Regions from separate parts of the Pantoea sp. X-Soil-TKNS-1279 genome, predicted to be linked through region 3. Evidence: predicted binding sites of a transcription regulator. Region 3 holds the regulator's gene; each other region holds the start of a gene.

Region 1 (2,206 bases), 560 kb from region 3:
GCAGTGCCCACTCACCGAAGGTCCAGGACAGTACCGCACCCGCCGTCGCAATGACGGTGTTCAGGAATGCCAGGGCAGCGATTTCGTTGGCAGCAGAAGCAGAACCAGCGTTGAAGCCGAACCAGCCCACATACAGGATTGCAGTACCCGTGAACACCATTGGCAGGTTGTGCGGTTTAAATGCTTCTTTACCGAAGCCAGCACGTTTGCCCACCAGATAAGCACCGACCAGACCAGCAACCGCAGCGTTGATGTGAACAACGGTACCGCCCGCGAAGTCCAGCGCGCCATCAGATGCCAGCAGACCGCCAGCCCAGACCATGTGTGCAATCGGCAGATAAGCCAGAGTCAGCCATACCGCAACGAAAATCAGCACCGCAGAGAAACGAATACGTTCCGCAATGGAACCCACAATCAGGCCCACGGTGATACAGGCGAAGGAAGCCTGGAACGCAACGTGAATATATTGATAGAAGGTGCCCATCAGCGCTTTCAGCTCGATATTTTTCAACATCGCCCACTGGAAGCTACCGAAGAAGGCATTGCCTTCGCTGAAAGCCAGCGAGTAACCGTAAATCATCCACAGCACACAAACCAGAGAGAAGGTTACCGCTACCTGAGTCAGCATGGACAATACGTTTTTACCGCGGATCAGACCGCCGTAAAACAGGGCGATGCCCGGAATCGACATGAACAACACCAACGCGGTGCAGATCATCATAAACGCGTTATCGGCTTTATCCGCAACGGCAGGAGCTGCCGCCATGGCCAGAGACGGTAACAGCGCCAGGCTGGTCAGGCCTAACTTCGTCATCATTTTATTCATTTCTTTCCATCCCATCACAATCAAGGCCTAGTTACAGTGCTGCTTCGTCGGTCTCGCCAGTACGAATACGGATAACGCGTTGCAGTTCCGCAACGAAAATTTTGCCGTCGCCAATCTTGCCGGTGTAAGCGGCTTTGCTGATCACATCCACGACTTCGTCCAGTTGATCATCAGCAATGGCGATATCAATTTTTACTTTTGGCAGGAAGTTCACGCTGTACTCGGCACCGCGATAAAGCTCTGCGTGACCTTTCTGGCGACCGAAACCCTTCACTTCGGTAACTGTCAGTCCCTGAATGCCAATAGAGGATAAGGCTTCACGCACGTCCTCCAGCTTAAATGGTTTGATTACCACGGTAACCAGCTTCATACGATCCCCTCCAGGTATTTAATGAGTGAGTCTTACCGGACACGCAGGGATATAAGCAAAGGGTGTGCCATAAATAAAAAAACCGCAGAGTCAGCAGATTAGCCGCGCTGCAGCGCGCTTCGTTCTGTGATGAACAACACAAATACCAGCAGGAAAGGAAGAAAGGAGTGGATTGTTTGCACCTCTTTGGTGCTTGTAGCCTCAAAGAAGTGCATTTCTACAGAATAATCCGATAAAGGTGCGCAAAAAAGGTGCAAGTCACCCTTCAGTCGTTAAGGGAATGCCCGCCGCGAGTTCATCGCCCGCCTGTTGCAGCTGGTACATTTGCCAGTAACGCCCCTGTTGCGCCAGTAACTGGGTATGCGTACCGCGTTCAGCGACCTGACCGCGATGCAGGACCAGAATCTGGTCTGCCTCAGTAATAGTGGAGAGGCGATGCGCGATCACCACCAGCGTGCTGTGCTGACGCAAGGCACGCAGGGCGTGCTGAATCGCCTGCTCAGTGCCGGAATCGATATTGGCGGTGGCTTCATCAAGGATCAAAATTTGCGGCAGCGATACCAGCACCCGCGCCAGCGCTAACAACTGTTTCTGACCGACCGACAGGTTATTGCCCTGCTCGCCCAACCGGGTGTGAATACCCTCCGGCATAGCGCGCACCAGCGCGGCAAGCTGCACCGTCTCCAGCGCCTTCCACACCGCCTGCTCCGGGATATCGCGCCCAAGACGGACATTGGCGAGCAAGGTATCTGCCAGCACCACCGGGTCCTGTTGCACCATCGCTACCCCCTGACGTAACGCCTGATGCGTCAGTTGTGGCAATGGACGACCGTCCAGTTCGATACTGCCGCGCGTCACCGGGTAGTAGCCCATCAGCAGGTTTGCCAGCGTACTTTTGCCACTGCCGGTATGGCCAACCAACGCAATAAAGCCACGGGGCGGCACGTCCAGATCGATCTGGCTTAACACGTCACGATCGGCGCGATAGGCAAAGCTGACATCACGCAGGG
Region 2 (2,206 bases), 960 kb from region 3:
AGCTCCGGAAGCCACGCCTCAAGGGCACAACCTCCAAGTCGACATCGTTTACAGCGTGGACTACCAGGGTATCTAATCCTGTTTGCTCCCCACGCTTTCGCACCTGAGCGTCAGTCTTTGTCCAGGGGGCCGCCTTCGCCACCGGTATTCCTCCAGATCTCTACGCATTTCACCGCTACACCTGGAATTCTACCCCCCTCTACAAGACTCTAGCCTGCCAGTTTCGAATGCAGTTCCCAGGTTAAGCCCGGGGATTTCACATCCGACTTGACAGACCGCCTGCGTGCGCTTTACGCCCAGTAATTCCGATTAACGCTTGCACCCTCCGTATTACCGCGGCTGCTGGCACGGAGTTAGCCGGTGCTTCTTCTGCGGGTAACGTCAATGACGATGCGTATTAAACATCATCCCTTCCTCCCCGCTGAAAGTACTTTACAACCCGAAGGCCTTCTTCATACACGCGGCATGGCTGCATCAGGCTTGCGCCCATTGTGCAATATTCCCCACTGCTGCCTCCCGTAGGAGTCTGGACCGTGTCTCAGTTCCAGTGTGGCTGGTCATCCTCTCAGACCAGCTAGGGATCGTCGCCTAGGTGAGCCGTTACCCCACCTACTAGCTAATCCCATCTGGGTTCATCCGATGGTGTGAGGCCCGAAGGTCCCCCACTTTGGTCTTGCGACGTTATGCGGTATTAGCTACCGTTTCCAGTAGTTATCCCCCTCCATCGGGCAGATCCCCAGACATTACTCACCCGTCCGCCACTCGTCACCCAAGGAGCAAGCTCCTCTGTGCTACCGTTCGACTTGCATGTGTTAGGCCTGCCGCCAGCGTTCAATCTGAGCCATGATCAAACTCTTCAATTTAAGTTTGATGCTCAAAGAATTAAACTTCGTAATGAATTACGTGTTCACTCTTGAGACTTGATATTTTTTAAGTCCGTAGACTTTTGATATCAATCCTGCGAGTGCCCACACAGATTGTCTGATAAATTGTTAAAGAGCAGTGCGAGCAGCGGGTTAACCGTCTGTCGCGAGGTGGCGTATATTACGCTTTCCTCCTTCAGAGTCAATCACTTTTTTCAGCGATTTTTCTCTGGCGGGATGAATCACTTCGTCCCTCGCTGACCGTCTGCGTTGCCGCTTTGCCGTGTCAGTGGAGGCGCATTATAGGGATCCGAATTTTTTGCACAACCCCTTTTTTCGATCTTTTTATTCGAGTGGCGAGTTTTCATCCTTTCTGCTGAGATCACGAACGATCCGCTCAAAAATCAGCTTGTCTGCCGCCCTGATCGCGCTCAGGCTAGGGATAAATGAGTAAAAGGAGAAAGATCATGTCAACAGCCTTACGTCCCTATAAAAGCAGCTACCCACAAATTGGCGATCGGGTAATGATCGATAACAGCAGCGTTGTGGTCGGCGATGTCATCATGGGAGACGATGTCAGTATCTGGCCACTGGTCGCGATTCGCGGAGATGTGAATCAGGTGATCATTGGCGCGCGTACCAACATTCAGGATGGCAGCGTACTTCATGTCACGCATAAATCAGCCAGCAACCCGACAGGCTATCCGCTGGTGATTGGAGAAGACGTTACCGTCGGCCATAAAGCCATGTTGCATGGCTGTACCATTGGTGATCGTGTTCTGGTTGGCATGGGTTCGATTCTGCTGGACGGCGTAATAGTAGAAGAAGATGTGATGATTGGGGCAGGTAGCCTGGTTCCCCCCGGAAAACGCCTGGAAAGTGGCTACCTCTATTTAGGCAGCCCGGTGAAGCAAATTCGGCCACTGAATGAAGCTGAGATTGAAGGATTGTGTTACTCGGCAAACAACTATGTTGGCTGGAAGAATGATTATCTTGCGCAGGAAAGCCAGACCCAACCTTGAGGATCGACTTCATCATTCAGGATAAGCTGTTCGGCTTCCTCTTCCAGATCCCAGCGATTGGCGCTAAACAGCGCCATCGCTTCCCCCTCGCCGAATCTGTCATGCAGTTCATCCGCCGAGATCGCACACATCAGTCCCATACCGTTGACCTGTACAGGGAAACATATCGCCAGACGCGCCTGATCCCACTCTTCGCGATCAGGGAACTGGATAGCCTGATTCACGACTGCATCGCTTCTTTTAACTGTTTAATGACAGGCGCGATTTCTGGCATCACACCATGCCACAACTGAAAAGCATGCGCCGCCTGCCCCACCAGCA
Region 3 (2,206 bases):
CGCGAGGATCACCCACTTTACCCCTTATCACGGGAAAAATGCAGTGTCTCCTGTTGGCGCTTGCGCAGATGACAAAACGGGGCGGTCAGCCCGCCCCATTCTGTGCTCTGAGTACCGAACCTATCAGTACTCTGCAAGCGTGAAGGTTAGTGTTTTTTCAGTTTATCTTTATGTTTGGTCAACTGACGGGAAAGCTTGTCGATCAATCCGTCAATCGCCGCGTACATGTCTTCCGCTTCCGATGTCGCGTGCAATTCACCGCCGTTCACATGCAGTGTTGCATCAGCAATCTGCGTTACCTTTTCCACTTTCAGAACAATATAGACCTGATTAATGCGATCAAAATAGTGTTCCAATTTGGCAAATTTGCTATTTACAAATTCGCGCAGCGGCTCGGTAATCTCTACATTCAGTCCGGTAAGGTTTATTTGCATAGGTCTTCCTTCTCAATACATTCAAACCAGCTGCTTGCGCTGATTCGAGGGCGGGATGGACAAAGACTCGCGATACTTAGCAACCGTACGGCGGGCCACCATGATGCCCTGTTCAGATAACATGGAGGTCAGTTTGCTGTCGCTCAAGGGTTTTGCGGGATTTTCCGCAGAGATCAATTTTTTCACCAACGCACGAATTGCCGTCGAGGAGGCTTCGCCGCCACCTTCGGTATTCACATGACTGGAGAAAAAATATTTCAGTTCAAAGATGCCACGCGGGCTATGCAAGTACTTCTGCGTGGTAACACGGGAAATGGTGGATTCATGCATATCCACGGCCTGGGCGATATCCGCCAGCACCATCGGACGCATGTACTCCTCGCCCTGTTCAAAAAACGCCTGCTGCTGCTCGACAATACAGCGAGTCACTTTCAGCAGCGTGTCGTTACGGCTCTCCAGGCTCTTAATCAGCCATTTGGCTTCCTGTAAATTGCTGCGGATAAACTGGCTGTCGCTGTCATTACGCGCCGCACCGCCCATCGCAGCGTAGTGCTGATTAATTTTGAGACGCGGTACGCTGTCGGCATTTAGCTCAACTGTCCAGCGGGTGCTGACCTTGCGTACCAGTACATCCGGGATGACATACTCAGGTTCGCTAGTGTTGACCGACTGACCTGGACGCGGATCAAGCGACTGAATCAGCAACATTGCCTCTTTCAGCACATCTTCTTTCAGACGCGTCATGCGCATCAGGCTACGGAAATCGTGATTGGCCAGCAGATCGAGATGATCGCTCACAATCAACCGTGCTTCCGCCAGCATCGGCGTATCGGCGGCATATTGGGACAGCTGCACCAGCAGGCAATCACGCAAATCGCGTGCGCCAACGCCGACCGGATCAAAACGCTGTACGCGTTTCAATACCGCTTCCACTTCTTCCAGCGTCAGTTCTTCATCACCGATGCTGTCGCAAATATCCTGGAGCGTCACGGTGAGATAACCGGTGTCGTCAATGGCATCGACAATCGAAGTCGCAATGGCGCGGTCGGTATCGGTGAACGGTGTCAGCTCAACCTGCCACATCAGATAATCCTGCAACGACTGCGTGGTTTCGCCCTGATAGACCGGCAGCTCATCATCCTGGTAATCGGTACCCGTACCGGAAGGCGTTCCGGCGGTGTAGATTTCATCCCAGGTTGCATCGAGCGGCAGCTCTTCCGGCATGTCCTTCTGTTCCAGAGCCTCGCGGGTGTCGAGGGCTTCGCTTTCCTGATATTCGCGTGCGTCTACTTCTTCATGGAGTTCTGATTGTTCGAGCAATGGGTTGCTTTCCAGCGCCAGTTGTAATTCCTGCTGGAGTTCAAGCGTAGAGAGTTGCAGCAAGCGAATTGCCTGCTGCAACTGGGGTGTCATCGCCAGCTGTTGGCTGAGCCTGAGTTGCAAACCTTGCTTCATAATCCGGATTGAATTTCCTAAGCAAACGTCGGAGGTTCCGACACCTTATCAGAGTCTGAACTCTTCGCCCAAATAAACACGCTTAACCTGCTCATCTGCAAGTATTTCATCGGGTGTGCCGTGAGCAATCAGATGCCCCTGGCTGACGATGTAAGCGCGTTCACAAACGGCAAGGGTTTCGCGTACGTTGTGGTCGGTAATCAGCACACCCAACCCACTGTCGCGCAGATGTTCAATGATCTTCTTGATATCAATGACGGAAATTGGGTCAACACCGGCAAATGGTTCATCCAGCAGGATAAACTTAGGATTGGCAG

What was found. Region 3 encodes sigma-54, which starts transcription at its own class of promoters, with help from an activator protein. Its sites were predicted from a motif close to GTTGGCACANNTTTCGCTNT; they were not measured.
Region 1: the regulator sigma-54 is predicted to act here: its motif matches at 1,249-1,268, upstream of glnK (P-II family nitrogen regulator).
Region 2: the regulator sigma-54 is predicted to act here: its motif matches at 1,034-1,053, upstream of AC6I8N_RS18315 (gamma carbonic anhydrase family protein).

What each region holds. Positions count from the first base shown of each region.
Region 1 covers NZ_AP035948.1:1,137,243-1,139,448, reverse strand. Annotated here, with positions in the region: gene amtB (ammonium transporter AmtB) at 1-826, opposite strand, end outside; gene glnK (P-II family nitrogen regulator) at 858-1,196, opposite strand; gene AC6I8N_RS05160 (SmdB family multidrug efflux ABC transporter permease/ATP-binding protein) at 1,455-2,206, opposite strand, start outside.
Region 2 covers NZ_AP035948.1:3,927,695-3,929,900, forward strand. Annotated here, with positions in the region: rRNA gene AC6I8N_RS18310 (16S ribosomal RNA) at 1-863, opposite strand, end outside; gene AC6I8N_RS18315 (gamma carbonic anhydrase family protein) at 1,331-1,885, shown strand; gene AC6I8N_RS18320 (DUF1488 family protein) at 1,852-2,109, opposite strand; gene aroE (shikimate dehydrogenase) at 2,106-2,206, opposite strand, start outside.
Region 3 covers NZ_AP035948.1:574,256-576,461, forward strand. Annotated here, with positions in the region: gene hpf (ribosome hibernation promoting factor) at 147-434, opposite strand; gene rpoN (RNA polymerase factor sigma-54) at 456-1,889, opposite strand; gene lptB (LPS export ABC transporter ATP-binding protein) at 1,938-2,206, opposite strand, start outside.